Regions from separate parts of the Actinokineospora alba genome, predicted to be linked through region 1. Evidence: riboswitches for the same ligand, from Rfam matches in the RefSeq annotation. Region 1 holds a riboswitch; each other region holds the start of a gene.
The links. A riboswitch is a leader RNA that binds a small molecule or an ion and turns the genes downstream of it on or off. The one in region 1 is predicted to bind S-adenosylmethionine.

Region 1 (10,502 bases):
GCGCTGGAGACGAACCTCCTGGGCACGGTGCATGGCGGCGTCATCATGAAACTCGTCGACGACGTCGCCGGGGCGGTCGCCCAACGCCACTCCGGCGGCCCGGCGGTCACCGCCGCCATGGACGGCATGACGTTCCTGCACCCGGTCCGCGTCGGCGACCTGGTCCACGCCCACGCGCAGGTCAACTGGGCGGGCCGGTCCTCCATGGAGGTCGGGGTGCGCGTCCTGGCGGAGCCGTGGGACCGCGCGGGCGTCCCACCCACCAGGGTGGCCACGGCGTACCTGGTCTTCGTCGCGGTGGACGGCGACGGCAACCCCCGGGCGGTTCCCCCGGTGCTGCCCGAAACCCCGGAAGACGAACGCCGCGGTGTCGAGGCCGAGATCCGGCGCAAGAACCGGTTGGCCCGCCGCGACGAGATCCTCGCCAGCCGAACCCCCAAGCCCCCGACGGCGGAGTAGCCCAGCCACCGCCGCCTGCTCGAATGCACCCTGCGGCACCCATGGTTCGTCCGCACCGCGGCCTTCCTGATCGAACCGCGCCACCCCGCCAGCCACCCCGCCAGGCAAGGTGAGTCGCCCCACCAGGCACCCCGCGAGTCGCCCCACCAGGCAAGCGAGTTCGACATTCGCGATGCGCGAATGTCGAACTCGCTTGCTGGAAGGGGCGACTCGCTTGCCGGAAGGGGCGACTCGCGGGTGGGGTGGGCGGCACCTGGCCGGGGTGGGGCGTTCAGGTCACTCTCGGCGGTGTGCCTTGGCGAGTCGGAGGACGGCGCGTTCCAGGGCGTAGTCCGCGTCGGCGGCGACGCCCTTCACGTCGGCGTTGACCTCGGCGACCACCCGCATCGCCTCGACCAAGCCGGCGGGTTTCCACCCGCGACTCTGGGCCAGCGCCTTCTTCACCTTCCATGCGGGCATTCCCAGCTCGCCGGCCAACCGGAACGGGTCGGCCCGGCCCGCCCCGGACACCCGCGCGACAGTTCGGACGGCGTCGGCGAGCGCGTCGGCCACCAGCACGTGCGGCACCCCGAGGTGCATCGCCCAGCGCAGCGCCTCAAGGGCGCCGGGGACGTCGCCGGTCACGGCTTTCTCGGCGACCGCGAAGCCGGTCACGTCAGCGCGGCCCCGGTGGTACCGCCGGACCGCCTCCTCCGTCACCGCGCCCGCGGTGTCCGCCACCAGCTGCGCGGAGGCGGCGGCGAGTTCACGGAGGTCCGAGCCCACCGAGTCCACCAAGGCCGCGACGGCGGCCGCGTCGGTCTTGCCGCCCGCCCGGCGGATCTCGTTGCGGACGAACGCCTCCCGCTCTGCGGGCTTGGTGATCTTCGCGCACTCGGTGACGACTGCTCCTGCCTTGCGCATCGCGGCGACGATGTCTTTGCCCGCTTTGCGCCCGCCGCCGTTGTGGACGACGACGAACACGATGCCCTCGGCGGGGTTCTTCACGTACGAGATGATCACCGCCGCGATGTCCTGGGTGGCCTCGTGCGCGGCGTCGACGACGATCACCCGGCCTTCGGCGAACAGTGACGGCGAGACCAGTTCGGCCAGCTCAGGGGATGTGAGGTCGGCCACGCGCACCCGGGTGAGGTCGGCCGAGGGGTCGGCGAGCCGAGCCGAGTCGAGTGCGGCGCGGATCGCGCGCTCGACCAGCAATTCCTCCTCCCCCAGCGCGAGTTGCAGAGGTGCCGGGGTGACCGCGGGCGAGTTCACGCTGGGAATCCTGCCATGTACGGACGACACCCGCGGGCGCGCAACCACTCTCGGATACTGGACGCTCGGTGGCACCTGCCGGACACGGTGCCGTAGCGTCGTTGGCATAACTGAATACCGCTCATCCAGAGGGGCAGAGGGATCGGCCCGAAGAAGCCCCGGCAACCGGCGTGAGCCATGTCTTCCACAAGGGAGACGTGTGCGCGATCACGGTGCCAATTCCGACCCGCTTGCGGGATAGATGAGGAGATACCTCGCGATGACATCGGCAGTCGACGCCCAGCGTCCCACCACCCTCGACCTCGGTTCCGCGCGCGCTCTGTCGTGTCGTGAGTGCGGCCACCAGATCCCGCTCGCCGCGGAATTCGCCTGTGCCGAGTGTTTCGGCCCGCTTGAGGTGTCCTACGAGTTCGGCAAGATCACTCGTGCGGACATCGAAGCGGGCCCTCAGTCCATCTGGCGCTACCGCGGGCTCCTTCCCGTGCCCGCCGATGTCGACACCCACCCCAACACCGAGCCCGGCATGACCCGCCTGGTCAAGGCCGACCGCCTCGGCGCCGCGCTCGGCATCAAGAACCTCTGGGTCAAGGACGACACCGGCAACCCCACGCACTCCTTCAAGGACCGCGTGGTCGCCGTCGCCCTCGCCGCCGCCCGCCAGCTCGGCTTCTCCGTGCTCGCGTGCCCGTCGACCGGCAACCTGGCCAACGCCGTCGCCGCCGCCGCGGCCCGCGCGGGCTGGGACTCGGTCGTGCTGATCCCCTCCTCTCTCGAGCGCGCCAAGATCCTCACCACCGCCGTGTACGACGGCGCCCTGATCGCCGTCGACGGCAACTACGACGACGTCAACCGGCTCGCCACCGAACTGGCCGCCGAACACGAGGACTGGGCGTTCGTCAACGTCAACGTCCGCCCGTACTACGCCGAGGGGTCCAAGACCCTCGGCTACGAGGTCGCCGAGCAGCTCGGCTGGCGCCTCCCCGGGCAGGTCGTGATCCCGGTCGCCTCCGGCTCGCAGCTCACCAAGGTCGACAAGGCCTTCCGCGAGTTCGGCGACCTCGGCCTGGTCGAGGCCACCCCGTACCGCATCTTCGGCGCCCAGGCCACCGGCTGCTCCCCGGTGTCGACGGCCTACAAGGCGGGCAGCGACGTGATCCGCCCGGTCAAGCCGGACACCATCGCCCGCTCCCTGGCCATCGGCGCCCCCGCCGACGGCCCCTACGTCCTCGACTCCGTCCGCCGCACGAACGGCGCCGTGGAGGACGTGACCGATGAAGAGGTCGTCGAGGGCATCCGCCTGCTGGCCCGCACCGAGGGCATCTTCGCCGAGACCGCCGGCGGCGTGACCGTCGCGACCGCGAAGAAGCTCGTCGAGAACGGCAAACTCGACCCCGACGCGGAAACAGTCCTCCTCATCACCGGCGACGGCCTCAAGACCCTGGACGCCGTCCAGGACAAGATCGGCCCCCTCGCCACCGTCCCACCCTCAGCCGCCGCCGTGCGCGAGGCCCTGTCTCGTAGGTGATTCCGATGCTCTGGGGATCGAGCACGCTCGATCCCCAGAGCACGGCCCCAGGCCCCATTGACCGCGATCACCGCTCCCTCACCAAGCCTGCCGATTGATCCCACCATCCACAGAACGCAAGGGGCAGAACAGAACGGCCTGTTTGGGTGGTTCGCCTTGATTCGGGGCAAATGGGCCTAAACTTTCGGCGCGGGTGGGCTGTACTGTGCCCACCTTTTGAGCCCGCGCCAGGCCCATTTGGCGGGGTCCCCGAATCAAGGCGAACCACCCAAACAGGCACCCCGCGCCGGCCGGCCAGCCAGCCAGCCGCCCAAACAGGCACCCCGCGAAGCCAGCCTGCGAACCACCCCAAACCGGCGCCCAGCAACGAGATCCAGGCGGCCCACGAGCACCCCGCCGCCGAATCCCCGGCCCCGGCACAACCGCGCTATCACCCTCCCGATCGGTACGCGCCACAAGAGTCCCCAGATCCCGCAACACCTCCATAGTCCGCGGACTCGGATGCCCATACCGGTTCCGCGCCCCCACGCTCACCAACGCGACCCGAGCCCCCACCGCCGCAAGGAATTCCGGCGACGTTGTGCGGGAACCATGGTGAGGCACCTTCACAACGTCAGCCGAGATGTCCACTTGGGACGAAATCAGGTCGGCTTGCGCGGCTAGTTCGACGTCGCCGGTCAGCAGGACCCGTCCGGCGGCAGTGGACGCGCGGAACACCAGTGAGCGGTTGTTGATCGCGGTTCCGGTCGTCTCGTCGTCAGCTCTCTCCTTTCTGTTGTGGGACAACACTTCGATAGTCAGCGAGGGCCAGCTCAGCCGCTGACCGCCCGCCAGGTCGACCAGCGGCACCCCCGCCTGCTCGGCTTCGCGGCGCACTTGTCGCCACGCCCAGTCCGGGGTTCGGCCCGAGCCGACGGCGATGGCGCCGACCGACCGTCCCGAGAGGACACCCGCCAGGCCGCCGACGTGGTCGGCGTGGAGGTGGCTCAGGATCACCAGTGGCACCCGGGTGACCCCGAGCCGGTCGAGGCAGTCGTCGACCGGCCCCGCTTCCGGTCCGGTGTCGACCACGACCGCGCGGTCGGCCTCCCCCGCCGCCAGCGCGATGGCGTCTCCCTGACCCACGTCGCAGGCGACGGCCGCCCAGTCAGCAGGTGGCCAGCCGGGCGTGAGGACGCGGACCGGGACCACCACGACCAGCACCGCCACCAGCGCCAAGGCCAGCACCGACCGGCCCCGTCGAGAACGCCACGCCACAGCAATAGCGATCACGACGACCACCAGCAGCGCGCCACCCCACCAGCCGTCCGGCCACGCCACCGCCGCACCGGGGAAGTCCGCGGCGTGCCTGGCGACCGTGATCACCCAGTCCAGTTCCGGGCCCGCCAGCCGGACACACCAGTGCGCCGCCCACGGCCACACCCGCATCACCACGGCCGCGAGCACACCGAGCACGGTCGCCGGGGCGATGACCGGCGCGACCACGAGGTTCGCCGCGACCGCGATCAGGCTGAGCTGGCCACTCATCCCCGCCACCACCGGTGCCGTCACCACATGCGCCGCCGCCGGCACGGCGAGGGCTTCAGCCAGCCCCCGCGGCACCCGTCTCCGGGCCAGGGCGTCCGCCCACCGTGGCGCCAGCAGGACCAGGGCGCCCGTGGCCAGCACCGATAGCACGAACCCGAACGCGGTGGCCATCCCCGGGTCGACCGCGACCAGCACGATCACGGCCGTCCCGAGCGCGGGCAGCGCTGACCGGTCACGGCCCAGCGCGAGGGCCAACAGGCCGACCGCGCCCATGACACCGGCGCGCAGGACGCTCGGTTCCGGTCCGGCCAGGATCACGAACCCGACGAGCCCGAGCAGCGCTCCGGCCGCCGAGCCGTACGGGCCTGCCCGCACCGCCCGTAGAAGGAACAGGATCGTGAGGCACACGATCGCCAGGTTCGCCCCGCTTACAGCAAGAAGGTGGGCCAGACCGGCCACCCGGAACTCGTCGACCACGGTCGGCGAGAGGCCGTCGGTGTCGCCGACGATGAGCGCGGGCAGCAAGCCGGCGGCCTCCGCGTCGAGCACGCCTGCCGCCCGCCGCAGCCCGGCCCGCAGCGAGTCGGCGGTCTGCTGCCAACCGGGCGCCGCGCCCACCGATGTCGGCGGTCCACGCACCCGCAGGACAGCCACCGTCAGCTGACCAGACGCAGCAGGGGCAAGTGTCCCCCGCGCGGTGAGGGTCTGGCCGGGCAGCAGGTGTGACCACGGTTCGACCGGGGCCAGGACGAGCACCTGCGCGTGGCTGTCGACGCCCTCGGCGCCGACGACTGTCGCGGGGATGACCACGGACCCGATTCCCGGTTGCATCCCGCCGAATCCCGCCGTCCGCACCGGTTTCGGCCGCTCCCGCACCTCGACGTGGAGCACCACCGCCTGACCTCGGGCGGCCAGTTCGTGCAAGGGATCAGTTGCCGCGTCCCGGATCTGTCCCGTCACCGGCCACAAAGCGAGCACCCCGCAGAGCAACAGGGGCCACGCCGCCTGCCGGACCGGCCACCCGCCCGGCGAGACCTGACGCTTCGTTCTCGGGACCACCGCCAGGATCGCGATGGCCGCCAAGAGCATCACGCCGCCGACGACGACCGTGCACACCCAATGGACCAACAAGCCCAGAGCGGCACTGAGCCACAATGCGACCGCCGCGAGGATCAGCCTCCAGTCGTGTGTCGCGTGTGGACGGACGGGCGACGGCGGCATCGGATCGGCCCCCGCTACCTGACGGTGACGAGTTCGCGCAGGGATTCGTATTTGGCGGGACCGATTCCGTCCACCTCGCGAAGCTGGTCGACCTTGCTGAACCGACCATGTTTCGTCCGCCATTCGACGATCCGCAGAGCGGTGACCGACCCGACCCCGGGGAGCGTGTCGAGTTGGATGGGTGAGGCCGTGTTCAGGTCGATCGGCCCGGGCTGCGCGAGCTGGGCCGCGGCGGCGGGCGGAACCGGGACTCCGACGTGGAGCTGTTCGCCGTCGACCAGGCGGCGGGCCAGGTTGAGCCCGGTCACGTCAGTCGCGGGCAGCGTTCCGCCACTGGCCTGGATGGCGTCGGCGACCCGCGATCCCTCCGGCAGGGTCCGCAGGCCGGGCGCAGCGACTTTGCCGACCACGTCGACCACGACCCCCGGTTTCGCCGGGCTGCTCACCCGGTCGACCGCCGCGGCCACCGGGAGCTCCGGTGGCAGCTCGACCGTCGGGCTGCCCGAGAACGCGACGAAGGCGCTGATCACCCCGCCGACGAGCACGGCGGCGATCACCATGGCGATCGGGAAACGCCTGCGTGGCCGGTCGTCCGGGCTGAAGTCGCGGATGGCGGGTCGGCGCCACCAAGGCGTGCCCTCCGCGCTGGTCCAACGGGTGATCAGACGGCCGAGTCTGCCCGCGCGCCACCACACCGGGGCCGCGCGGCGATGTCGGGGTGTGGGGCTCTCGGCGGGTTCCGGATCGTCGGAGACAACGCGATAGCCGGCGTCGGGTGCGTCCCATGGGCGGTCGGCGGCCGCGGTCAGGCGGTGCAGGACGTCGTCGATGTGGTCGGTGCGGGATGGCCGGGAGTGCTTGGTGTCGAACATGGATTCGACGCTAGGGACGCCGACTCGGCTTCGGCAGACCCCGCGGTCGAGCTGTGGACAGCCCGCCGGAGGGTGTGGATGAACCGTCGGCGGCGGGCCGGATTGTCGGGCTCGTGTGCGATGTTGGGCGGTTACAGCCTGCCGGGGCAGATCACGACACCGAGCACCCCGGGGCCGGTGTGGGCGCCGATGACCGCGCCGAGTTCGGACACCACGCACCCCGATGACGAGCCGATTCGCTCGTCGAGGCGCGTCGCGAGTTCGGCGGCGCGGTCGGGTGCGGCGAGGTGGTGGACGGCGAGTTGCACCGGCTGGTCCCCGGCGGCTTCCGCGGCGAGGTCCACCAGCCGGGCGAGGGCCCGGCTGGTCGTCCGCACCTTCTCCAGCGGGACGATCTGGCCGTCGTGGACGTGCAGGATCGGTTTGACCGACAGCGCGGTCCCAAGAAAGGCCGCCGCGGCCCCGATCCGGCCGCCTCGGCGGAGGTAGTCGAGGGTTTCGACGAACATGAAGCTCTTCGTGTGCGCGGCGGCTTCCACGGCGGCGGCCTCGACCGCGGCTCCGTCACCGCCGTCCGCGGCGACGGCGGCGGCACGGAGGGCGGCGAAGCCCAGGCCCATCGCCGTGGTGCGGGAGTCGACGACGCGGACGCGATCCGAGCCGACCTCCTCGGCGGCGAGGCGCGCGGATTCCCAGGTCCCCGAGAGTTCGCTGGACAGGTGCACCGACAGCACGCCGTCCGCCCCCTCGTCGAGCAGCCTGCGGTATTCGGCGGCGAACTCGGCGGGGCTCGGCCTGGACGTGGTGACCACGCGGTGGTCCTTGAGCGCGGCGGCTAGTTCGGCGGGCCCGATGTCGATGCCGTCGCGGCCCTCGCTGTCGTCGATGTGCACGAACAGCGGCACGACATGGACCGCGTGCCGGTCCGCGAAACCCTCAGGGAGGTAGGCGGTCGAGTCGGTGACAACGGCGAACGGCACGACACGGGAGCCTAATCGGACGGACCGCTCGAACCTACGACAACCGCTGCGCGGCGCTACGCCGACCGGGCGAAAGAGTCAGTGCGAGTTCGGCTCGACCAGCGACGCGATGAGCGCGCCCAGGGCCTTGCCCACGTCGGCGTGCCCGGACCAGCCCCAATGCATGCCATCCGGGTTTCCATGGCCCTCCAGCACGTGCGCGCCGACGAGTTCAGCCGAGTCGAGCAGGCTCACCCCGGCTTCCTCCGCCCACTGCCGCATCGCGCGAACCGCGGCCTCACGGCCGGTGTGGACGAAGCCATAGGACGCGGCGCGGTGGTACCCGGGAAGCAGGGCGATCACTGGGAGGTCTGGCCGCAGGGACCGAATCGCCACGACGATCATGTCCAGGTAGCGGACGGTCAGCGCGGAGGGAAGCGCCACCGGCCGTCCCCTGGTGAGCCGCGCGAGAATGGGCTGGGCGGCGCTGTACCCCTTGCGCACGCCACGGCGCAGGCCGTCGGGCCGCAGGTAGCGGATGCCCTGGCGCAGGTAGGTCGGCAGCGGCGACGGCAGGGTGTCCATGCCGCCGACGGCCAGGACGAGCACGTCGGCCTTCGGCAGCTGCGCCCACACACGGGGATCACCGGTAAGAGACCAATAGGCGTCTCGCGCGGTCCAGCCGAAGCCTGCGAAGAGTTCGGTGTGGCCACCGATGGCCGAGGCGGCCACGTTGGGCCAGAGGCGCGCGTCGTCGGCCGGATGGGGGCCATCCGGGCCGTGGAAGCTCAGCGAGTCGCCGAACATCAGCACGGTGGGCACGGGGCTATCCGGTGATGCCCGCGTTGTACGCGATCAGGCGCCAGGACAGGCCGCTGGTCTCCCGGCGCGCGAGGACCGTCCAGTGGCAGTTGCTGATGCCCCCGAGTTGAGACCAGTTGGCCACGGGCAGGTCGAGGAGCCTGCCGGTCAGCGCCGTGATCAGGCCGCCGTGCGCGCACAGGACAGCCGTCTCCTCGACGCCGGTGTCGAGTTCGGCGACGACCTCGGCGGCGCGGGCGGCCACCTCGACCCGGGTCTCACCACCAGGCGGGGTGACCGTCGCGTCGGTCTGCCAGCGCCTGCGCACGCCCGGCCAGCCGTCGTCGACCTCGACGCTGGTCTTGCCCTGCCAGAGGCCGAGGTTGGTCTCCCGCAGCCGCTTGTCGATGCGCAGCGGGATGCCCATGGCCTCGCTGAACACCGTGGCGGTGTCGGTGGCGCGGCGCAGGTCGGAGGCGACGATGATGTCCGGGGAGAACCGGGCCAGCGCGGGGACCGCGAACCGGGCCTGGTTCCACCCCACATCGGTCAGATATGAGTCGAGATGGCCTTGCATCCGGCCGGAGGCGTTGTAATCGGTCTCTCCGTGCCGCCAGAGCACGAGAGTCCGCAGACTCACGCGTCCCCGTCCTCGTCGGCGGGTGGAGCCGCGTCGAACTCGATCCGGGGGCAGTCCTTCCAGAGGCCCTCGAGACCGTAGAAGACCCGCTCCTCGGTGTGCTGGACGTGCACGACGACGTCGACGAAGTCGAGCAGCACCCAGCGGCCCTCACGGGCGCCCTCGCGGCGGACGGGCTTGGTGCCCGCCTCGCGCATCTTCTCCTCGATGTTCTCGACGATCGCGCCGACCTGGCGTTCGTTCGCCGCGGAGGCGATCACGAAGCAGTCGGTGATGACGAGCTGGTCGGACACGTCCAGCACGATCACGTCGCTGGCCTTCTTGTCCGCGGCCGCGGTGGCCGCGACCAGTGCCAACTCGCGTGCGGCGTGCGTGGCTGTCACGTTTCTCCCTCAAGTGATAACGGGTACTACAACCCGTCGAGGGTACCTGGAGGCGCTCAGGCCTCCGCGACGTAGAGGTGGCGTTTCGAGATGTACTGCACTACGCCGTCGGGCACGAGGTACCAGACCGGCTCGCCGTCGGCCACGCGTGTGCGGCAATCGGTCGACGAGATGGCCATGGCCGGGACCTCGATGAGGCTGACCGAGCCGGACGGCAGGTGGGTGCCCTCAAGGTGGTAGCCGGGTCGCGTGACCCCCACGAAGTGCGCGAGGCGGAACAGCTCGTCCGCGTCGCGCCAGGACAGGATCTGCTGCATCGCGTCGGCGCCGGTGATGAAGAACAGCTCGTCGTCGGGGAATTTCGCGCGAAGGTCGCGCAGGGTGTCGACGGTGTAGGTCACGCCTGCCCGGTCTATGTCCACGCGGCTGACTGAGAACCGGGGATTGGACGCGGTGGCGACGACCGTCATCAGATAGCGGTCTTCGGCGGCGCTGACCTCGCGGTCGCTCTTCTGCCACGGGTGGCCGGTCGGCACGAAGATCACTTCGTCGAGATCGAACCGGGACTGGACTTCGCTGGCCGCGACCAGGTGGCCGTGGTGGATGGGATCGAACGTCCCGCCCATGATCCCGATTCGCCGCGACATAGCTGATCAGCGTACGGACAGGTATCGGGAAAGTCCTGAGATGTGTGGGCGGCGTCTCGCGAGGGGGGTTCGTGAGACGCCGCCGCACAACTGTGGGGACCGGTGGGCTGGGGGTTACCACCGGGCACGGCCCGCTCCCCTGCGGCGGCCGCGCACTGGTGAAACGAGCCCTGGGCTGGTCCATGACGCGGTTTGGATGACCTTTCCGGTATGA
Region 2 (10,502 bases), 430 kb from region 1:
GTGGAGTACGGCGAGGTCGAGACCGGTTTCGACGGCACCGTCGGCGACGGCGTCGAGGTGCGGGTTCTCGTGCGCAAGCGGTAGTTCGGCGGTAATTCACATCACGTGCGGGTATCAGGGAGGCGACTTTCGGTGGTACGGAAGTCGCCTCCCTGGCATGGTGGGTGAAAGCGTGACTGTCGCGCGTCGGGGGATGTGCGGTACTGGGGGTTCGACGTGTCATCGACACGGAAGCGCTGGATTCTGTCCATAGGGGCCTTGGCGGTGATCGCGTGCCTGGGCGCCGCCATCTATGTGTTGATGCCGCGACAACGCGGACCGCAGGCCGTCGCGGGCACGCAGACGTCATCGGCGCAGCCGACGATGACCGCACTGCAGGTCGGCGACCGGTTCCTCAAGTCGCTCGCCGCGCAGGAGATGGTCACCGCGGCGAGCATGACCTCGGACCGTGACGGTGCCTCGCGGGTGTTGACCAGCGTCAAGACCATGCTGGGGGCGTCGAAGGTCGCCACGGCGTGGACGAACCAGGCCGCACCCGCCGCGGACGCGACCGAGGTCGCCCAGCAGTTCCAGATCAGCTGGACCTTGGGTGCCGACCAGGTGTGGACGTACCCGAGCGCGTTGACCATGGAACGCGCCGCCGCGGGCTGGCGGGTCCGCTGGGACCCGACCATCGTGCATCCCAAGCTGACGCCCGGTCACTCCCTCGGCGTGCGCCAGCCCGCCGCCGCGTCGAACGCCGTCCTCGACCGCGACGGCAAGCCACTGGACCCCACAGCCGCGCCACTGCTGGCGAGCGCGATCAAGAACCAGGTTCAGCCGCCCGGCACCCCCGCCGCCGGGCGGGTTGTGCTGCTCGACAAGGCGGGCGCCGAAGTCGAGAACCTCTTCGGCGTCGAAGCCAAACCCACCCCGCCCGTCACCGCGACGCTGAGCGCGGCCACCCAGAAGGCCGCCCAGGCCGCCGTGGACTCGGTCCCGGGCGCCGCCATCGTGGTCGCCATCCAGCCGTCGACCGGCGGCATCCTCGCCGTCGCGCAGAACGCGGCTGCCGGGAGCAGCCCGAAGGCACTCAACGGCCTCTACCCGCCGGGCTCCACGTTCAAGGTCGTCACCGCCGCCGCGCTCCTCGACGCGGGCAAAGCCGGTATCGACACCGTCGTGCCGTGCCCCGGCAGGCAGACCATCGGCACGCGCAGCATCAAGAACGCCGACTTCGAACTCCCCGACGGCCCGCTGCGCACGGCTTTCGCCCAGTCCTGCAACACCACGTTCGCCGCACTGGCCGCCGACCTGTCGTCCGGTTCGCTGCCAGCCGCGGCCGCCCAGTTCGGCTTCGCGGCGGACTTCGAGATCCCCGGCATCAGCACCCAGACCGGCCGCGTCGAGTCTGCCCGCGGCATCCCTGAGCAGGTGGAGAACAGCATCGGGCAGGGCACGGTCCAGGCCAGCCCGTTCGGGCTCGCCCTGATGACTGCCACCGTGGCCAAGGGATCGGCGGTCACCCCGCGGCTGTTCACCGGCGTGGACACCGTCGTGAAGACCGGCTACCAGGGCCCGCCGGCGGCCACCGTCAAGTCCCTGCGCACCATGATGCGCGAGGTCGTGACGGTCGGCCGAGCCAAGGCACTGTCCAAGTACGGCGCCGTGGCGGGCAAGACCGGGACCGCCCAGTTCGGCGACGGCACCCGCTCACACGGCTGGTTCGCGGGCTATCGAGGGGATGTCGCGTTCGCGGTGCTGGTGGAGGACGCGGGCTCAGCCGCGCCCGCCGTAGCGGTAGCGGGAACGTTCCTGGAAGGGACCTGACTCGGCCGCCTCCCCGGGATTTTGACGGTTGGCCACCTTTCTGGTGCTGGTGAGGATTGCTAGGGAACCGTGGTCCGGTTGTGTGGCGGTCTCCTTGGGGTGCGGTTGGTGGGGGCGTGGTCGGGTTGTGTGACGGTCTCCTTGGGTGCGGTTGGTGGGGGCCGTAGTCGGTCATGGCCCCCGTGGGTGCGGTTGGATCGCGCCGGAGGCTTGGCCCCGACACGTGATCGTGCGGCTGAGTCTCCCTCCGGGCAGGTGAGGCCGACAGTGACCATGGGCCGGTGAGCATCGCGAATGTCGAACTCGCTTGCCGGACGGGGCGACTCGCTTGCCGGAGGGGGCGACTCGCTTGCCGGACGGGGCAACTCACTTGCCGGAGGGGGCGACTCATTTGCCGGAGGGGGCGACTCGCTTGCCGGAGGGGGCGACTCGCGGGGTGGGTGCGGGGCTTGCGGCGTTTGCTGGCGGTGGGAGGGGGTTCGGTTTGGCCCGGCAAGCGATCTGCGGCTTGGGCATGCCGGGAGTGCCGGCGGAGTTCACCGGCAGGGGGCGGTGTGGGGTTGCGGGTGGTGCACCACGCGGGCGAGTGCGGCGGTCCGGACAGCGTTAGGCAAGGCGGAAACGGGCAGATCGGGTTTGGCCGGGGCCGCGGAATCTGTAGCGGATTCCGTCGGTTCGGCGCCCGGGGTGGAGCGAAGGTGCGACCGGTCAGGTTTCGGCCGGGCTGGTTGCCCGGGGTCGTCCAGTCGGTCGGGTGGGATCGGTGGTGGAGGGATCAGCAGCGGCTATCGGCGTTCGCTCGGGTGTGTTCGGCGATGTTCGAGCGAGGGATTAGGCCGATGCCACACCCTTGATTCCTTGTCTCGCAATGGTTCCTGGTTTGCCTCCTGATCTCCGCACCGCAAGATTAGCCGCAGGCGCTGCCGCCGTCATTGCCCCTTTAGCATGGGGATGGACGTTTGACGGGCGTCAAGATCTGTGCAGGCAACCAGTCCACTATGGACGACCGCGAACCTCCACCCGCGTCTCGCCCGAGCCGAACACCGCCACCACCTTGCTGTGGTCCACCGCGCTCGCGAGCCCCGGGCGGACGTCGATCTCCTGGCGCAGCGCCGGGGTGAGCAGCAGCCATGATTGGGCCAGACAGGTGTCGACGCACTCGTCCGGTCGGGTGGTGGCGGTTATCGGCCGTCCGTCGAGAACCAGTTCCACCCAAGTCGAATCGTCGGTCAATATCCGCGCCTCGGGCAGATTCACCCGCAGCCAGGTCGCCGCCGCGGCGGCCGGGGCGATGTCGGGCCGCTCGGTCGCGCCGACCGGGCTCGCCCACGCGGGGATCGCGAACGCCGCCACGGTCACCGCGAGCGCCGCCGTGGGCACCAGGAACGGTCGGACCAGCTGGTGCCTGCCGACCCGTTCGCGGTGCGTGATGCCGAGTTCCACGGTCCCGGCGATCAGCAGCGCGGCCAGCGGCGGCACCACGGTCAGGGCGGCGGTTCCGGGGCCGCCGGGGATCAGCGCGGTCATGATCAGGGTGAGGACGCCGACGGCGAGCGGGCGCAGCCGGTAGGAGAACAGGGCGCCGCAGGCGGCGAAGACGGCGGTGGCGGCCAGGACCGGGTCCATGCCCACCCAGTGCGCCGGGACGGGACCGTCGCCGGTCAGGTATACGCCGTTGAGGACCGACGTGGTGCCCAGGCCGATGCCGACGCCGAGGGTGAACAGCGAGGCCACCATCAGTGACAAGCGCTTGCGCCTGCGCCGCCAGATCAGCCAGGCGCCGGTGGGAACCAGGGCCAGGGTGACCGGGGCGGTGATCACCGCGATGACCAGGAACGCCGTGGCCCACAGGTCCGGGGCGAGCGAGCGGTGCCGGTTGTGCGTCCACAGCAATCCGAGTCCGGCCAGGGCCCACGGCATGGCCACGTTCTCCGGCCGGACGGCGGTCTGCATGGAGATCGCCAGCGGTGAGAGCGCCACCATGCCGACCGCCGCGGCGGCGGTCCACCGCGACAGCGACATGCGGCGGGCGAAGAGCCACACGAGCAGGGCGCAGCAGGCGGAGGCGAACAGGATCGACTCGCGGACGGCGGCGGTGCCGGTCGCGTGCCGGGCGAAGGCGTCGGTCACGGCGGTGTAGCCGCCGATCTGTAACCAGGCCAGCGGCGCCGCCGTGGCGCCGAGCGGGTCGAGCAGCTTGCCGAGTTCGGCCACGGCGTAGACCTGGGCCACGTGCTGTGCTTCGACGGGTTGGGCGGGGGACTGGAGCATCCCCGCCCGGAGGGCGGCGATCAGCCCGGCCAAGCCGAGCGGGACGATGAGTCGGAATAACGCCCGGCCCGCGGTCGCTGCCCGTTCTTCGGCGCGCAAGCGCCAGGAACGCGCGATGAGGCGGACCGAGGAGAGGGCACTCCATCGGTGTGCGGTCATCTGGTTGCCTGCTCGGCGATCCGGCACTGGGCCGGATGCGAGCGGAGCCTCCTTCGGTGGGCGAGTCCGGCAGGGGAGTGGAGCGGTCCGTCGCACGCTGCGTTCGCCCATGTTAAACGCAGATCTTCCCCTTGCGTACTGCAACTTTCCGTAAAAGAACCATGCCGCCTTACGGGTGATGCGGGAACGCTTGATGCGCCATTCGGGTGTAGCTCTTAGACCGTCGTGCGGGCGCGTTTACGCGCCGCCCCATGCAGGATCCGCACCCAGGGCGACCACTTCGCGCGCCGAGCGGGAGGGTGTCCGACGGAGTCCGCGGCGCGGTCGAGCAGGTCCTCCAGGAGCGCGTCGTGCAGCCACCGCACGGCCAGCGGCCAGAGGAGGTGGCCGATTCCGTTGGGGCGCGCGCTGATGACGTGCCGCAGCACGCAGGAGTCCGGAGTCGGGCCGTCGAGCACGTCGAGAGTGTGCGTGCCCCGCAGCGGGCCGGGGATGAAGGTGAACTCGACCAGTTCGCCGGGCTGGTAAGCGGTGCAGGTGTAGCGGATGTCCGCGTGCCCACCGGTGGCGCCCACCGAGAGCGGTCGGTCGAACCGCACGGGCGGCCAGGCGTCGACAGGCCACAGCGGGCTTTCGTCGCCCGTGATCCGGTCGATGAGCCCGCCCATGGTCGAGCGGCTCACGGGGAATTCTCGTTGGTGCACATTGTGAATCATCGCCACAGCCTTCCGTACGGAACCGTATGGTACTCAGCGTACGGTAGCGTATGGGTGTGCCGACGAGAAGGACGAAGGACGACTGGACGGCGATCGCGCTCGAGGCGATCGCCGAAGGCGGCGCGGCCGCGGTCGCCGTCGAACCGCTCGCCGCTCGCGTCGGCACCACGAAAGGCAGTCTCTACTGGCATTTCCCGACCCGGGACGCGCTGCTCGAAGCCGCGCTCGCCAGGTGGGAACGCGAGCACACAGAGACTGTGATCGGCTTGGCCGACCAGGGTGCCACCGCCGAGGAGCGGCTGCGGTTGCTCTTCAGCACCATCCTCGCGGGCGACCACGCCGTCGACATCGAGTTGGCACTGCTGGCCTCCACCGCCGATCCCGTGGTCTCGGCGGCGGTGTCGCGGGTGACCGAACGCCGGATCGCCTATCTGGTCACGCAGTTCGCGGATCTCGGCTTCGCCCGCACCATGGCGCGCCGACGCGCCGTCTTCGCGTACTCCGCCTACCTCGGGCAGGCTCAGCTGATGCGCGTGGCGCCGGAGATGCTGCCCCGCTCGGCGTCGAGCAAGCGCGCCTACATCGACGACGTGCTGCGGGTCATCCTCGTGCCGCCGGCGGAGCGCTGATGGTGTTCCGCTTCGGGGTCCGGGTCAAGCCGGGCGCGCGCAAGTCCAAGGTCGGCGGTCGGTGGACCGACGCGCTGGTCGTGGCCGTCGCCGCGCCCGCGGTCGAGGGCAAGGCGAACGAGGCGGTGCGCCGCGCGCTCGCCGCGGCTTTCGGTGTGCGCCGCCAGGACATCCACATCGTGACGGGGGACCGCGGCCGGGACAAGGTCGTCGAGATCGATCCCCCTCCCGACGACGCGAAATCCACTCTGGACCGGCTGCTCGACGAGCGGTGACGCGGGACTGGTTGTCGAAAGACGCCGGCGATCCCGCGGCAGGGGAGAATGCGTCTGACAACGTGGAGGTAGCGTGGCTGACCTGACCTTGGCGCTCGGCATCGGAGCGGCCGTGATCCTCGCGGCCGTGCTCGCGGTGCGCGTGTCGGTGAAGGTCGGTCTGCCCTCGCTGCTGCTCTACCTCGGGATCGGTGTCCTCCTCGGCGAAGCGGGCTTCGGCATCGAGTTCTCCAACGCCGATCTCACGCAGGCGCTCGGCTTGGCCGCGCTGGTCCTCATCCTGACCGAGGGTGGCCTCACCACGCGCTGGGACGAGGTGAAACCCGCGCTGTGGCCCGGAATCGCACTGTCCACAGTGGCGGTCGTGATCAGCGTCGGGGTCGCCGGGGCGATGCTGCACTGGATCCTCGGCCTGGACTGGCGGATGGCCATGCTCTGGGGCGCAGTGCTGGCCTCCACCGACGCCGCGGCCGTGTTCAGCGTCCTGCGCAACCTGTCGGTCACCCGTCGGCTCGTCGGCTCGTTGGAGCTGGAGTCCGGCATGAACGACGCGCCCTGCTACATCGCGGTCGTGCTGCTCGCCTCGACCGACCCGGTCACCTGGACGCTGCCGCTCACCCTCGCCTACGAGCTCGGCGTCGGCGCGGTGATCGGCCTCGGACTCGGCTGGCTCGGCACGCACGCCCTGCGCCGGGCCGCCCTGCCCGCGACCGGCCTGTACCCGCTCGCGACGGTCGCCGTGTGCATCCTGGCGTTCGCGGGCGGGCAGGCCGCGCACGCCTCCGGCCTGCTCGCCACCTACATCGCGGGCCTGGTGCTGGGCAACTCCAAGCTGCCGCACCGGGCCGACACCGTCTCCTTCGCCGAAGGTCTCGGCTGGCTCGCCCAGATCGGCCTGTTCGTCCTGCTCGGGCTGTTCGCCTCACCGTCGCGGCTGCTCGACGCGATCGTGCCCGGGCTGGTGGCCGGGGCGGTGGTCACCCTCCTGGCGAGACCCCTGTCCGTGCTGATCTCCACCACGCCATTCCGTGTGCCGTGGCGAGAACAGGTGTTCCTCTCCTGGGCGGGACTGCGCGGTGCGGTGCCGATCGTGCTCGCGATGATCCCGCTGTCGCAGGGCGTTCCCGGCGCCACCCAGCTGGTCGACGCGGTGTTCGTGCTGGTCATCGTGCTCACGCTGGTGCAGGGCAGCACCCTCGGGCTGCTGGCGCGCGTCCTCAAGCTCGACCCGGGGGCGAAGCCGAAGGAGGTCGAGGTGGACGTCGCCACCCTCGACGAGCTCGACGCCGAACTGCTGCAGGTGACCATCCCGCCCGGCTCGAAGCTGCACGGCGTCTACCTGGCCGAGTTGCGGCTCCCGCCGGGCGCCACCGTCAGCCTGGTCGCCCGGGAAGGCAAGGGCTTCACACCCGGCCCCACCACCCGGCTGCAGGAGGGCGACCAGATCCTCGTGGTCACCACCCAGGCGGTGCGCTCGGCCACCGAGACCCGGATCCGCGCGGTCGACCGGGCAGGCCGCTACGCCCGCTGGAAGGGCGAATCCGGCAAGGACTAGTCCGCCTCCCGGGAAGTTGTGTTGGGGTCGCCTGGCGGGCTCCCAGGATTTGGACAGTGCTGCGTGTGGGCGCGGTTGTCGGCTAGGGTCGAGACCAAGGTCATGAGTGTCAGCGTCAAGCCCCGGCTCGCTGACCGGCAACCCTCCTTCCGCGGTGGGGTGCCCCGGGTGAGGACCTGGCCCGTCGCGTGGTGCGAGCGGGCAAGCGCGGACCCATGCGGGTCCCAGGACCCGGAGGCCTGCCTTGACGCTCGCCATCAACTTCCCGACAGCACGCACCGCTGACCCGAGTGAGTCCACCGTGCCCACAGTCGTCGGCGCCCGCCTGACCGTGCCGCTGCTCGACGGCCGCCAGGTCGGCTACGCCAATCTCGATCACGCCGCCAGCGCGCCCTGTCTGGACGCGGTGCGCGACGCCGTGGACGAGTTGCTTCCCTGGTACGCCAGCGTGCACCGCGGGGCGGGCTTCGCCTCGCAGGTGTGCACCCGGGTCTACGGGCAGGCGCGCGACACACTGCGCCGGTTCGTGGGCGCGCGCGCGACCGACGCGGTGGTCTTCACCCGCAACACCACCGACAGCCTGAACCTGCTCGCCCGCGCGCTGCCCAAGGGCACCTCGGTCGTGCTGTTCGACACCGAGCACCACGCGGCGCTGCTGCCGTGGCGCGGTCCGCGGGTCCAGAGGATCCAGACCCCCGCCAACGCGGACGCCACCATCGCCGCGCTCGACGCCGCCCTGAGCACCTGCCCGGTCGGTCCCCGGCTGGTGGTGCTCACGGCTGCGTCCAACGTCACCGGCGAGGTGTGGCCCATCGCCGAACTCGCCAAGGTCGCCCGCCGCCACGGCGCCCGGGTGGTGCTCGACGCCGCGCAGCTCGCCCCGCACCGCCCGGTCGACATCCGCGCGCTGGACGTCGACTACGTCGTCCTGTCCGGGCACAAGCTCTACGCCCCCTACGGCGCAGGCGCGCTGATCGGGCGCTCCGACTGGCTCCAGGCCGCCGAGCCGTACCTGGTCGGCGGCGGCGCGACCCGCCAGGTCGTCGACTGGGGCGACCACCTCGGCGTGTCCTGGACCGCGGTCCCCGAGCGGCACGAGGCGGGCTCGCCCAACGTCGTCGGCGTGCACGCGCTCGCGGTCGCGTGCGAGACGCTCTCGCAGAGCTGGGACGACGTCGCCGCGCACGAGCGGACCCTGCTGCGCAGGCTGCGCCAGGGCCTGGCCGGCATCCCCGGCCTGCGGGTCCTCGAGCTGTTCGGCCCTGAGCAGGACCGGGTCGGCGTGGTCAGCTTCAGCGTCGACGGCCTCGACGCGGGTCTCACCGCCGCTGTCCTGTCCGCCGAGCACGGCATCGGCGTGCGCGACGGCGCCTTCTGCGCGCACATCGCCACCCGCAGGCTCCTCGACCGCTCCGGCGCCGACCAGCAGCGGGCCGTGCGGGCCAGCCTCGGCCTCGGTTCGACCGCCGAACACGTCGACCGGCTCGTCGCTGCGCTGCGCTCGCTGGTCGCCGACGGACCGGCCTTCACCTACACGCAGGTCGACGGCCGGTGGGTGCCCGCGGCCGACGAGCGGCCGCTGCCGTCGTTCCTGCGAGAGGTGTCCTGACCGGCCGCTACGCACACCATGGACAATGGACCGGTGAACACTGAGCGCGGCGACGACCGTGATACCCCGACCGAGTCGGAACCGGCACCGTCCGCACTGCCCGCCCGCCGCCGGATGCTGCTGATCTCGGCCGCGCTGGCGGTGTTCATCGCGGACCTGGTCACCAAGATCATCGCTGTGGCGACGCTGGAGGGCGAGGCCCCGATCCGGCTGCTCGGCGGCGCCGTCTACCTGCAGCTCGTGCGCAACCCGGGCGCCGCGTTCTCGATGGCGACCGGCATGACCTGGCTGCTGAGCCTGGTCGCGCTCGGGGTCGTGGTGGCGATCATCTGGATCATCCCGAAGCTGCGGTCCACCGGGTGGGCACTGGGCCTCGGCCTGGTCCTCGCGGGCGCGCTCGGCAACCTGACCGACCGAATCTTCCGTGCCCCGGGCGTCCTGCAGGGCCACGTGATCGACTTCGTGTCGGTGTTCGGACCCAACGGCGAGGTGTGGCCGGTGTTCAACGTCGCCGACTCGGCGATCTGCGTCGGCGGCGGCCTGATCGTGCTCATGGCGATGCTCGGCCGCGACTACGACGGCACCCACACCTCGGCCAAGGCGAAAGAATCCGCATGAGCGACTCCCGCACCCTTCCCGTCCCGGACGGTCTAGACGGCATGCGTGTCGACGCGGGCCTGTCGAAGCTGCTCGGCCTGTCCCGCACCGTCGTCGCCGCGCTCGCCGAGTCCGGTGACGTGCTGGTCGACGGCAGGCCGGCGGGCAAGTCCGACCGCCTGCTCGCGGGCACCTGGCTCGAGGTGACGCTGCCCGAGCCGGAGCGGCCGATCGAGGTCCAGGCGATCGCCGTCGAGGGACTGATCGTGCTGCACCAGGACGACGACGTGGTCGTGGTCGACAAGCCCGTCGGCGTGGCCGCGCACCCCAGCCCCGGCTGGTCCGGCCCGACCGTGATCGGCGGACTCGCGGGCGCGGGCATCCGCATCTCCACCTCCGGCGCCGCCGAGCGCCAAGGCGTCGTGCACCGGCTCGACGTCGGCACGACCGGCGTCATGGTGGTCGCCAAGAGCGAGCGCGCGTACACCGTGCTCAAGCGCGCCTTCAAGGAGCGCACTGTCGAGAAGCGCTACCACGCGCTCGTGCAGGGCCACCCGGACCCGAGTGTCGGCACCATCGACGCGCCGATCGACCGCCACCCCAAGCACGACTACCGCTGGGCCGTGGTCGCGGGCGGCAAGCCGAGCATCACCCACTACGAGACGATCGAGGCCTTCCGCGCGGCGTCGCTGCTGGACGTGAAGCTCGAAACCGGGCGTACGCACCAGATCCGGGTGCACTTCTCGGCGCTGCGCCACCCCTGCGTCGGCGACCTCACCTACGGCGCCGACCCGGTCCTGGCCAAGCGCCTCGGCCTGACCCGCCAGTGGCTGCACGCCCGCACGCTCGGCTTCCACCACCCCGACGACGGCCGGTGGGTCG
Region 3 (10,502 bases), 1.4 Mb from region 1:
CCGACGTCATCGCCGCCGAGGACACCCGCCGGACCCGCAACCTGATCAGTGCGCTCGGTGTCACCCCCACGGGCCGGATGGTCAGCTTCTACGACGCCGTGGAGACGAGCCGTATCGCCGGTCTGGTCGAGGCCATCACCGAGGGCAAGTCGGTCCTGCTGGTCACCGACGCGGGGATGCCCAGCGTCTCCGATCCGGGGTACCGCCTGGTCGCGGCCTGTGTCGAGGCCGACCTGCCGATCACCTGCCTGCCCGGCCCGTCCGCGGTCACGACCGCGCTGGCGCTGTCCGGGCTGCCCTGCGACCGGTTCTGCTTCGAGGGTTTCGCCCCGCGCAAGCCGGGGGAGCGGCGCAAGTGGCTGAAAGCGCTGGCCACCGAACCGCGCACGGCTGTCTTCTTCGAGTCACCCCACCGCATCGCGAGCCTGCTCGCCGACGCCGCCGAGGTGCTCGGCGCCGACCGGCGGGCCGCCGTGTGCCGGGAGCTGACCAAGACCTACGAAGAGGTCCGCCGCGGCGGACTCGCCGAGCTGGCCAAGTGGGCTGAGGAAGGTGTGCGCGGCGAGATCACCGTCGTCCTCTCCGGCGCCGAGCCCGTCGAGACTCCCGACCTGGAGACCCTCGTCGAGCAGGTCCGTGAGCTGGCCGCCGCGGGTGCCCGGCTCAAGGACGCGGCCGCCGAGGTCGCCGCCGAACACGGGGTGAGCAAGAAGTCCCTCTACGACGCGGCGGTCGCCAAATGATCCAGGTGGGCGAGACGACGCTGGTCTCCCAGATCACCGGCCACGAGTCGACCAACCTGACCGCCGAGCGCTACGGCATCCACGCCACCGACCTCGGGATCATGTGGGACGACAGCGCGGGCCGCACGTTCGTCGTCTTCGGCGACACCTACGGCCCGGGCTGGCGGGGCGACGGCGCGGGAACCGACGACGACACCGACTGGCGCTGCAACGTGCTGGCGATCGTCGCCGAGCGCGACCTCGACCACGGCCTCAAGATCGAGTCCGTCGTCGCCCAGGACGACGGCATGGCCCGGCAGATCATCGACCGCGACGCCGAGAGCGTCGAGGAGACCGTGATCCCGTGCGCGGGCATCGAGATCGACGGTGTGCACTACCTGCACTACATGTCCGTGCGGAACTGGGGACCGCAGGGCAAGTGGGTGACCAACTACGCGGGCATCGCCTTCTCCCGCGACGGCGGCCGCACGTGGGACAAGCCGTGGCGCTCCCGCTGGATCAACCGGGCCGAGCACGACCACCCGTTCCAGATGGGCGCCTTCGCCCAGCAGGGCGAGCACCTCTACCTCCTGGGCACCCCGAACGGCCGCTGGGGCGACACCCACCTCGCCCGAGTGTCCACAAAGGACATCCTGGAACCCGCGGCCTACGAGTACTGGACCGGCGAGACCTGGCACCCGAAGGACCCGTTCGCGGCCAAGCCCGTCTTCACCGGCCCGGTCGCCGAGCTGTCGGTGCTCTACAGCACCCATTTCAACCGGTGGATCGCCCTGCACCTCGACGAGTCGAAGGCCGCCATCGTGCTGCGCACCGCCGAGGAGCTCACCGGCCCGTGGACCGACGGCCAGGTCGTCGCGGACGGCGATCGGTACCCCGGCCTCTACGGCGGATTCCTGCACCCGGAGTCGGCCAAGGGGCCGGTTCTTTATTACGCGATGTCACGGTGGTCGCCGTACAACGTGTACCTGATGCGCACGACGCTGACCTAGCCTCCGTGCACCCGCCCGCACCGACGTCCGTACGCTAACCGGTCATGAGCGCCCCCGTGTTGACCGCGGTGGCCTGGCCCTACGCCAACGGCCCCCGCCATATCGGTCACGTCTCCGGATTCGGTGTCCCTTCGGACGTCTTCTCCCGCTACATGCGAATGTCCGGTCACCGGGTGCTCATGGTCAGCGGAACGGACGAACACGGCACCCCGATCTCGGTGCAGGCCGACAAAGAAGGCCTGACCACCCGCCAGCTCGCCGACAAGTACAACCGTGTGATCGCCGAGGATCTCCAAGGTCTCGGGCTGTCCTATGACCTGTTCACCCGCACGACCACGGGCAACCACTACAAGGTCGTCCAGGAGCTGTTCCTGGCGCTGCACCGCAACGGGTACGTGCAGGCCAAGACCCAGATGGGCGCGATCAGCCCGTCCACCGGCCGCACCCTGCCCGACCGCTACATCGAGGGCACCTGCCCGATCTGCGGCTACGACGGCGCGCGCGGCGACCAGTGCGACAACTGCGGCAACCAGCTCGACCCGATCGACCTGAAGAACCCCCGCTCGAAGATCAACGGCGAGGTGCCGAAGTTCGTCGAGACCGAGCACCTGTTCCTCGACCTGCCGTCGTTCGCGGGCGCGCTGGGGTCGTGGCTGTCCACCCGCACCGGGTGGCGGCCGAACGTGCTCAAGTTCAGCGAGAACCTGCTCGGCGACATGCGCCCCCGCGCGATCACCCGCGACATCGACTGGGGTGTCCCGGTTCCGCTCGACGGGTGGCGCGACCAGCCGATGAAGAAGTTCTACGTCTGGTTCGACGCGGTGATCGGCTACTTGTCCGCCAGCGTCGAATGGGCTCGCCGCAGCGGCGACGCCGACGCCTGGAAGGAGTTCTGGACCGACCCGGCCCAGGCCTACTACTTCATGGGCAAGGACAACATCGTCTTCCACTCGCTGATCTGGCCGTCGCTGCTGCTCGGGCAGAACGGTGAGGGCGACAAGGGCGGACAGCCCGGCGGGTTCGGCAAGCTCAACCTGCCGACCGAGGTCGTCTCCAGCGAGTTCCTCACCATGAGCGGCTCGAAGTTCTCCACCTCGCGCGGCACCGTGATCTATGTCCGGGACTTCCTCAAGCAGTTCGGTCCCGACACGCTGCGGTACTTCATCTCGGTCGCGGGCCCGGAGAACCAGGACACCGACTTCACCTGGGACGAGTTCATCCGCCGGACCAACTTCGAGTTGGCCAACGAGTGGGGCAACCTGGTCAACCGGTCGATCTCGATGGCGCACAAGAACGTCGGCGCCATCCCGACCCCGACCGCGCCCACGGCCGCCGACGCGGAGCTGAAGGCGTTGGCGCGCAACGCGTTCGACACCGTCGGCGAGAACCTGCGGCGTTCGCGCTTCAAGGCCGCGGCCAACGAGGCCATGCGCGTGGTCGGCGCGGCGAACAAGTACCTGTCCGATGAGGAGCCCTGGAAGCGCAAGGATGACCCGGAGCGTCGGGACACGATCCTGCACACCGCGCTGCAGGTCGTCTCCGACGCGAACACGCTGCTCACGCCGTTCCTGCCGCACTCCGCGCAGAAGATCCACGAGGCGCTGGGCGGCAAGGGCGTGTGGTCCTCGCAGCCGGAGATCCGTGAGGTCGCCGACCTTGACGACCCGAGCCTGCAGTACCCGGTCCTGACTGGTGACTACGCCAATGACCAGGCCAAATGGGAATCGGTGGACATCGAGGTTGGCCGTCCGCTGGACAAGCCGTCGCCGCTGTTCGCCAAGCTCGACGCCGAACTCGGCGAGACCGGCCCGGACTGGGCGCCGATCGTCAAGTGACGCCACGCAAGGGTGACCTACCACCGGTTCCGGAGCCACTTCCGGCACCGGTGGTGGACGCCCACACGCACCTGGATGCCTGTGGTGCCAAGGATTTGGCGTCGGTCGTCGAGGTGCTCGACCGGGCGTCGTCGGTCGGCGTCGACCGGGTGATCACCGTGGCCGACGACCTGGACTCCGCGGTCTGGGCGGCCGAGGCGTCCACTTGGGACTCGCGAGTCTTCGCCGCGGTCGCGGTGCATCCCACGCGGACAGCGAACTTCACTGATTCGGACAAAGCGGTCATAGAGGATTTGTCGCGGCGGCCAAGGGTTGTCGCGGTCGGCGAGACCGGCCTCGACTACTACTGGGACTACTCGCCGCGCGACGCGCAGGAAGAGGCGTTCCGCTGGCACATCGACCTGGCCAAACGGGTCGGCAAGCCGCTGATGATCCACGACCGCGACGCGCACGAGGACATCCTCCGTGTGCTGACTGAAGAAGGACCACCCGAAACGGTGGTTTTCCACTGTTTTTCGGGTGACCTCGGCTTTGCGCGTCGCTGCGTCGATCAAGGTTTCGTATTGTCCTTCGCGGGACCGGTCACGTTCCGCAACGCGAGGGCGCTGCGCGAGGCGGCCGCTTTCGTGCCGCTGGAACAACTTCTGGTGGAGACGGACGCGCCTTTCCTCACGCCTCACCCGTTTCGGGGTCGCCCGAACGAGCCGTACTGCGTCGCGTACACCGTGCGCGACCTTGCCGAGCTGCGCGGCGTGGATGTGGCCGATCTCGCAAATTCTGTGTCTACAACCGCAAATCGCGTGTTTCGGTTGCTCGATGTGACATCGGACCTTCCGGGCGGTGAGCAATTGCGCTGAATGGGGGAACGATTGCGCCGACTGTGATGTGACGGGACTCACGACATTGCTGGATGTGTTTGCGCAACCCACCGGCGCTCGTTACTGTCCCGTGACCGAACGACCTGGGGCATCCCTGTCTCAGATCAATCCGGAGCTTTGCAATGTGGGGAACGCGGCTCCCGCCTCCTGGAGGAATGGATCCTGTGAGCGGTAAACAGACCGACGGCTTCGCCGACACCGACTGGTTCACGCCGGTCACCGTCGGCACGGACAACCACGACGGGGACTTCACGGCGTGGCGTTCGGAGTTCCCGTCCGAGGACTACGACACGGGCTACTCGCCGTCTCTGAACATCACCGACCACGATGTCCGCTACGCCCTCGGCCCGCAGGCCGACGAGATCATGGCGCACGCCGGTGTCGACGTCGAAGAGCTGATCAGGCTCGTCAACGCCGAAACCACGGTCCTGCCGGTCATTCCCGACGAGGTGGCCTCCGGCCCGCGTCCGCTGACGGTCGAGGACGAGCCCGCACCCGGTCTCATCACGGCGGTCAGACGGTGGAAGGCCTCGTTCCTCAAGGCCACCATCGCCGCGGTACTCGTGAGCTTGGTCGGCGGCGGCGCCGCGGCCATCGCGATGAACAACTCCGTCACCGTCGATGTCGACGGCCAGGCCCGCCAGATCAACACCTACGCCGACACGGTCGGTGAAGTGCTGGAAGAGGAAGGCATCAACATCGGCGAGCACGACTCGCTGAGCCCGTCCCCGACCGCAGAGATCGGCGACGACGGCAAGATCGTCCTCCAGCGCGGCCGTCAGCTGCACCTCACCGTCGACGGTGAGAAGCGCGACGCCTGGGTCCGCGCCACCACACTCGGTGAGGCCCTCAAGCAGGCCAACGCCCCCGTCGCCGGCGCGTGGATCTCCGCGGGCAACGACTCGCAGGTGCCGCTCGAAGGCATGTCGGTCGAGATCAAGACCGCCAAGGCGATCACCCTCTTCGACGGTGGCAACGCGCCCAAGCCGATCACCACGAACGCCGTCACCGTGCAGGAACTCCTCAACGAGCTGAAGCTGACGCTCGGACCCGAGGACGCGATCACCCCCGGCGGCGACCTCAAGCTCACCGGCGGTGCCGAGGTCCGGATCAGCCGCACCGGCGTGACGGTGGTCAACCTGACCGAGCCCGTCGCGCCCCCGGTGCAGAAGATCGACGACCCGGAGATGGACAAGGGCAAGGAAACGATCGTCGAGCCGGGCGCCCCCGGCGAGCGCATCGCGACCTACCGCATCACCCAGAAAAACGGCAAGGAAATCAAGCGCGAGGAAATCGGCGCGAAGGAAACCGTCGCGCCGAAGCCGAAGATCGTGAAGGTCGGCACCAAGAAGCCCCCGGTTCCCGTCATCCCCGACGGCCAGGTCTGGGACCGGCTCGCGCACTGTGAGTCCACCGGCAACTGGGCGATCAACACGGGCAACGGCTACTACGGCGGCCTGCAGTTCAACAAGAGCACCTGGGACGCCTACGGCGGCAGCCAGTACGCCGCGTACCCCCACCAGGCCTCTCGCGAGCAGCAGATCGCCATCGCCACCAAGCTCCGCGACGCCCGCGGCGGCTACAGCGCTTGGCCGCACTGCGCCAGCAAGCTCGGATTGCCCCGCTAACCACGTACCACCGAGAACGGCCGCCCAAACCGGGCGGCCGTTCTTGCTTTGTGACCATGATCACACTTCGATGATGTGGACCTACGCATCCACCACCCAAAGGTGCGCCCACCGTCGAGCCCGTAGGCTCAGCGGGTGACTCTCCTTGGCCCCGCGGACGTGCGAAAGCTCGCCGAACAGCTCGACGTCCGCCCGACCAAGAAGCTCGGCCAGAACTTCGTCCACGACCCCAACACGGTCCGCCGCATCGTGACCGTCGCCAAGCTCACCGACGACGACGTGGTCCTCGAAGTCGGCCCCGGCCTCGGCTCCCTCACCCTCGCCCTCCTCCCCGCCTGCAAGGCCGTCGTAGCCGTCGAGATCGACCCGGTCCTGGCCAAGCAGCTCCCGGCGACCGTCGCCGACCGCGCCCCGGACCTCAAGGACCGCCTCCACGTCCTCGAAGCCGACGCCATGCGGGTCCAAGCCGAGCAGCTCGCCGTCGCGCCCACGGCCCTTGTCGCGAATCTGCCCTACAACGTCGCCGTCCCCGTGGTCCTGCACCTCCTCGCCGAGCTGCCGTCGCTGCGCACGGTGCTGGTCATGGTCCAGGCCGAGGTGGCCGACCGGATGGCCGCCGGACCCGGCAGCAAGGTCTACGGCGTCCCGAGCGTCAAGGTCGCCTGGTACTCCGAGGCCAAAAGGGTCGCCACCGTGCCGCGCTCGGTGTTCTGGCCCGTGCCGAACGTGGACTCCGCGCTGGTCCTGATGACCCGCCGCGAGACCCCCGAGGCCGACCGCAAGACGGTCTTCGCCGTCGTCGACGCGGCCTTCGCGCAGCGGCGCAAGACGCTGCGGGCGGCGCTGGCGGGGTGGGCCGGGTCGGCGGCCCGGGCCGAAGAGATCCTCGTGGCCGCCGGGGTCGACCCCGGTTTGCGCGGCGAACAGCTCACCGTGGACGACTTCGTCCGGATCGCCGCCCAGGGCTGACGCCGCACTACCTCCAAAATGTGACGTTGCCCGTCTACTGCTATTGGCGGCTTGCGCAGCGACCCCGTGATCGGGTGTACTCGTGGTGCATTCCATCCCGAGCGGCTGAGAGATCTGGCTCTGCGACGCCGCAGCAACCACCCATCGTTGGGCAGGTGCTACCGCCAGGAGCGATGGAGGAACTAGGCAAGATGGGAATCCTGACCAGCAGGCGAGTCATCGACCAATGCCGGCGGACCGTGACCGCGTGTCGACGAATGTACGTAGCTAGCTAACTAGCTCACCCCCGCTCGTACTTTCGCCAGTCACCCTCGACTTCACCTGTCCGAATTGTCCCTTATGGACGTTCCGGCACGGTGGGTCACGCCGCGTTGGAGAAGACCCATGATCACCGTTGAAAACCTCACCAAGTCCTTCCACGGCGACACCGGCCCGGTGCTCGCCCTCGAGAACGTCACCCTCGAGGTCCCCGCCGGGACGATCACCGGCGTGGTCGGCCCGCAGGGCTCCGGCAAGTCCACCCTCGCCCGCCTGGTGTCGCTGCAGGAACGCCCGGACAGCGGCGTCATCCGCGTCGAGGGCTACAACACCGCCGCCCTCGACCCGCGCAGACTCCGGGCCGCGCGCAGGCGCATCGGCGTCATCCAGCACGGCGACCTGCTGCCGCAGCGCACCGCCGCGGGCAACATCGCGATCCCGCTGGAGCAGGCCGGGATCGACGGCCCGCAGCGCCGTGACCGGGTCGGCAAGCTGCTCGACCTGATCGGCCTCACCGACAAGGCCGCCACCTACCCCGACGCCCTCACCCCCGGCCAGCGCGCCCGGGTGTCCGTCGCCCGCGCCCTGGTCGGCGACCCCGGTCTGCTGCTCGCCGACGACCCCACCAGGGGCCTCGACGCCGACGCGACCGCCGGTGTCCTCGCCGTCCTCGACCGGGCCCGCGCCGAACTCGGCTCGACCGTCCTCATCGCCACCAGCGACGCCGGTGTCGTCCGCCGCATCGCCGACGACGTCGCGCTGCTCTCGGCGGGCCGGATCCAGGAGAGCGGGCAGCTGCTCTCGCTGATCCAGGACCCGAACAGCCAGGTCGCGCGGACCCTGCTGCCCGAGATCGACACCGTGCCCGCCGCGGGCAGGCACGACCGGGTCGCCGAAGTCATCCTGGTCGGCTTCGCCGCGGTCGGCGCGCTGCTGCCCGAGGCGGGCGCCCGGTTCGACTCGGCGATCTCCGTCGTCGGCGGCGGACTGACCCGGGTCGGCGAGACCCCGGTCGCCCGCTTCCTCGTCGGCGTCAACGGCGCCCGGGCCGACGCGGCCCTGGCCTGGATCGCCGAGCGCGGCGCCCTCGTGGCCCAGCCGACGACTGTCCCGCACCTGCACGCCGCATGACCGTGACCGCGTCGCGCCGGGCCCCGTCGTCCCGGGCGCTGTCCGGGACAGGGGACGCGCGGGCGTGGCCGTAGGCTTGCCCGGTGCTCGCTGTCGTACCGCCACCGGTGACCGTCCGTGTGCCGTCCAAGGTGAACCTCCACCTTGCCGTCGGTGACCTCCGCCCGGACGGCTATCACGACCTGACCACGATCTTCCAGGCGCTGTCGCTGACCGACGAGGTCACGGTCGCGATCGCCGACGAGCCCGGGGTCGAGGTGCACGGCGAAGGCGCCGACGCCGTCCCCACGGGTGCGAGCAACCTCGCGTGGCGCGCGGTGCAGGAACTGGCCAGGCACGTCGGGCGCGACCCGGACGAGCCCAAGATCCGGGTGGTCATCAACAAGGGCATCCCGGTGTCCGGCGGCATGGCCGGCGGCAGCGCGGACGCCGCGGCGACCCTGGTCGGCCTGGCGTCGCTGTGGCGGCTCGACATCACCCGCGACGAACTGGCGGGCATCTGCGCCAAGCTGGGCAGCGACGTGCCGTTCACGCTCTACGGCGGCACCGCGCTCGGCACCGGCCGCGGCGAGAAGCTGGTCCCCGTGTTGTCCCGGCACACCTACCACTGGGTGCTCGCCTTCGACCGGCGCGGCCTGTCCACGCCCAAGGTGTTCACCGAACTCGACCGCCTGCGCGATGAGGGCGACCCGCCGCGCATCGGCGCGGTCGAGCCCGTCCTGGAGGCGCTGGCCACCGGCGACCCGCGTCAGCTGGCGCTGCTGCTCGGCAACGACATGCAGGCCGCCGCGGTGTCGCTGCGGCCCGGCCTGCGCCGCACGCTGCGGGCCGGGGTCAGCGCGGGAGCCCTGGCAGGAACGGTGTCCGGATCGGGCCCGACCTGCGCGTTCCTCTGCTCAGACGGCGAGTCGGCGCTGCGCGTGGCGGCCGAGCTGGCAGGCGCGGGCGTGTGTCGGACCGTCCGGGTCGCGCACGGCCCGGTCCCCGGCGCCAGGGTGATCGGCGGAGACGAAACCCCCCGCCCGATCCCTCCCCAGGTCCACGCCTAATAACTCCAGCGCCAGCCTTTGACGTTGTCGGGCATGTTGTGCGGCTTATAGGTGAGAACGCCGTGCTCACTGCTGGAATCGATCAAGACGACTCCGTAGTAGCCGGAATCGGCCAGGTAGAAATCGTCCGGCAGATACCGGTGCTGCGGCAGACACGAAGTGAAGATGCCCCGGCCGGTGACCTTGCCGTCATTGTCCTCGGTGGCGAAATCCGTCGCGCTCATCCACCAGCCCCAGTCGGGCTGGTACTCCTGGGTCGTCTGCAGGACGATCGTCGCGGCGAGGTAGTGGCCGTTGTTCGGCTCCAGGCTCCCCGGTTCGGTGCACTCGACGGGCTTGACGCTGTCGACCCACAGGTTCGCGAGCGTCGGGCTCCCGTCCGAGCGAATGACGATCTGCTTGCCGAGATCGGCGGATTGCGTGGCGTCGTCACTCGGGCGTTCTTTGGAACACCCGGCAACGGCCAAGATCATTACCGCGATGGCGGCGGTGATCCGGATGCCGCGGCGAGCTACGGACATTTCACCTCCCAGTCGGTCGGACTGCACGTCAATATAGGGGCATAGGGGGCTTTTGAAACCAAATGCACAGAGAGTGCTCAGACCGTTGCGCGAATGGCGGGGCGGCTGGGCGGACCGGTGGCCGCGCCTGGCCGGTTGGTAGCTTTGCCTATCGCGAGCATCATCCAAACCCGGCGAAAGTGCAGGTAGATGGCCAACCTGGTCAACCTGGAGAACGTCAGCAAGAGCTTTGGCGTCCGACCCCTGCTCGACGAGGTGTCCCTGGGCGTCGGCCAAGGTGACCGGATCGGCGTCGTCGGGCTCAACGGCGGCGGCAAGACCACGCTGCTCGAGGTGCTGGCCGGGATCGAACCGGCCGACTCCGGCCGGGTCAGCCGGGTCCGTGACCTGCGGATGGCCGTGGTCACCCAGCGCACCGAGCTGCCGAAGGACTCGACCGTGCGGCACGCGGTCCTCGAACCCCTGGGCATCACCGAGGAACACCAGTGGGCGGCCGACCCG

Region 2: linked by a shared signal. The riboswitch ahead of C8E96_RS19710 (aminotransferase class V-fold PLP-dependent enzyme) and the one ahead of thrC (threonine synthase) in region 1 are both predicted to bind S-adenosylmethionine.
Region 3: linked by a shared signal. The riboswitch ahead of C8E96_RS11630 (methionine ABC transporter ATP-binding protein) and the one ahead of thrC (threonine synthase) in region 1 are both predicted to bind S-adenosylmethionine.

What each region holds. Positions count from the first base shown of each region.
Region 1 covers NZ_SNXU01000001.1:3,832,022-3,842,523, reverse strand. Annotated here, with positions in the region: gene C8E96_RS34405 (acyl-CoA thioesterase) at 1-459, shown strand, start outside; gene holA (DNA polymerase III subunit delta) at 736-1,713, opposite strand; SAM riboswitch class I at 1,832-1,961, shown strand; gene thrC (threonine synthase) at 1,973-3,238, shown strand; gene C8E96_RS17580 (ComEC/Rec2 family competence protein) at 3,317-5,986, opposite strand; gene C8E96_RS17575 (ComEA family DNA-binding protein) at 6,001-6,858, opposite strand; gene C8E96_RS17570 (DegV family protein) at 6,990-7,838, opposite strand; gene octT (diglucosylglycerate octanoyltransferase) at 7,917-8,624, opposite strand; gene C8E96_RS17560 (histidine phosphatase family protein) at 8,644-9,258, opposite strand; gene rsfS (ribosome silencing factor) at 9,255-9,641, opposite strand; gene nadD (nicotinate-nucleotide adenylyltransferase) at 9,698-10,288, opposite strand.
Region 2 covers NZ_SNXU01000001.1:4,265,650-4,276,151, forward strand. Annotated here, with positions in the region: gene ileS (isoleucine--tRNA ligase) at 1-84, shown strand, start outside; gene C8E96_RS19680 (penicillin-binding transpeptidase domain-containing protein) at 217-1,809, shown strand; gene C8E96_RS19685 (phospholipid carrier-dependent glycosyltransferase) at 2,806-4,239, opposite strand; gene C8E96_RS19690 (hypothetical protein) at 4,455-4,922, opposite strand; gene C8E96_RS19695 (TetR/AcrR family transcriptional regulator) at 5,012-5,584, shown strand; gene C8E96_RS19700 (DUF167 domain-containing protein) at 5,584-5,859, shown strand; gene C8E96_RS19705 (potassium/proton antiporter) at 5,933-7,414, shown strand; SAM riboswitch class IV at 7,513-7,628, shown strand; gene C8E96_RS19710 (aminotransferase class V-fold PLP-dependent enzyme) at 7,659-9,023, shown strand; gene lspA (signal peptidase II) at 9,057-9,641, shown strand; gene C8E96_RS19720 (RluA family pseudouridine synthase) at 9,638-10,502, shown strand, end outside.
Region 3 covers NZ_SNXU01000001.1:2,416,307-2,426,808, forward strand. Annotated here, with positions in the region: gene rsmI (16S rRNA (cytidine(1402)-2'-O)-methyltransferase) at 1-743, shown strand, start outside; gene C8E96_RS11605 (DUF4185 domain-containing protein) at 740-1,732, shown strand; gene metG (methionine--tRNA ligase) at 1,777-3,567, shown strand; gene C8E96_RS11615 (TatD family hydrolase) at 3,564-4,424, shown strand; gene C8E96_RS11620 (resuscitation-promoting factor) at 4,610-6,073, shown strand; gene rsmA (16S rRNA (adenine(1518)-N(6)/adenine(1519)-N(6))-dimethyltransferase RsmA) at 6,209-7,042, shown strand; SAM riboswitch class I at 7,132-7,222, shown strand; gene C8E96_RS11630 (methionine ABC transporter ATP-binding protein) at 7,427-8,431, shown strand; gene C8E96_RS11635 (4-(cytidine 5'-diphospho)-2-C-methyl-D-erythritol kinase) at 8,515-9,480, shown strand; gene C8E96_RS11640 (hypothetical protein) at 9,477-10,028, opposite strand; gene C8E96_RS11645 (ABC-F family ATP-binding cassette domain-containing protein) at 10,191-10,502, shown strand, end outside.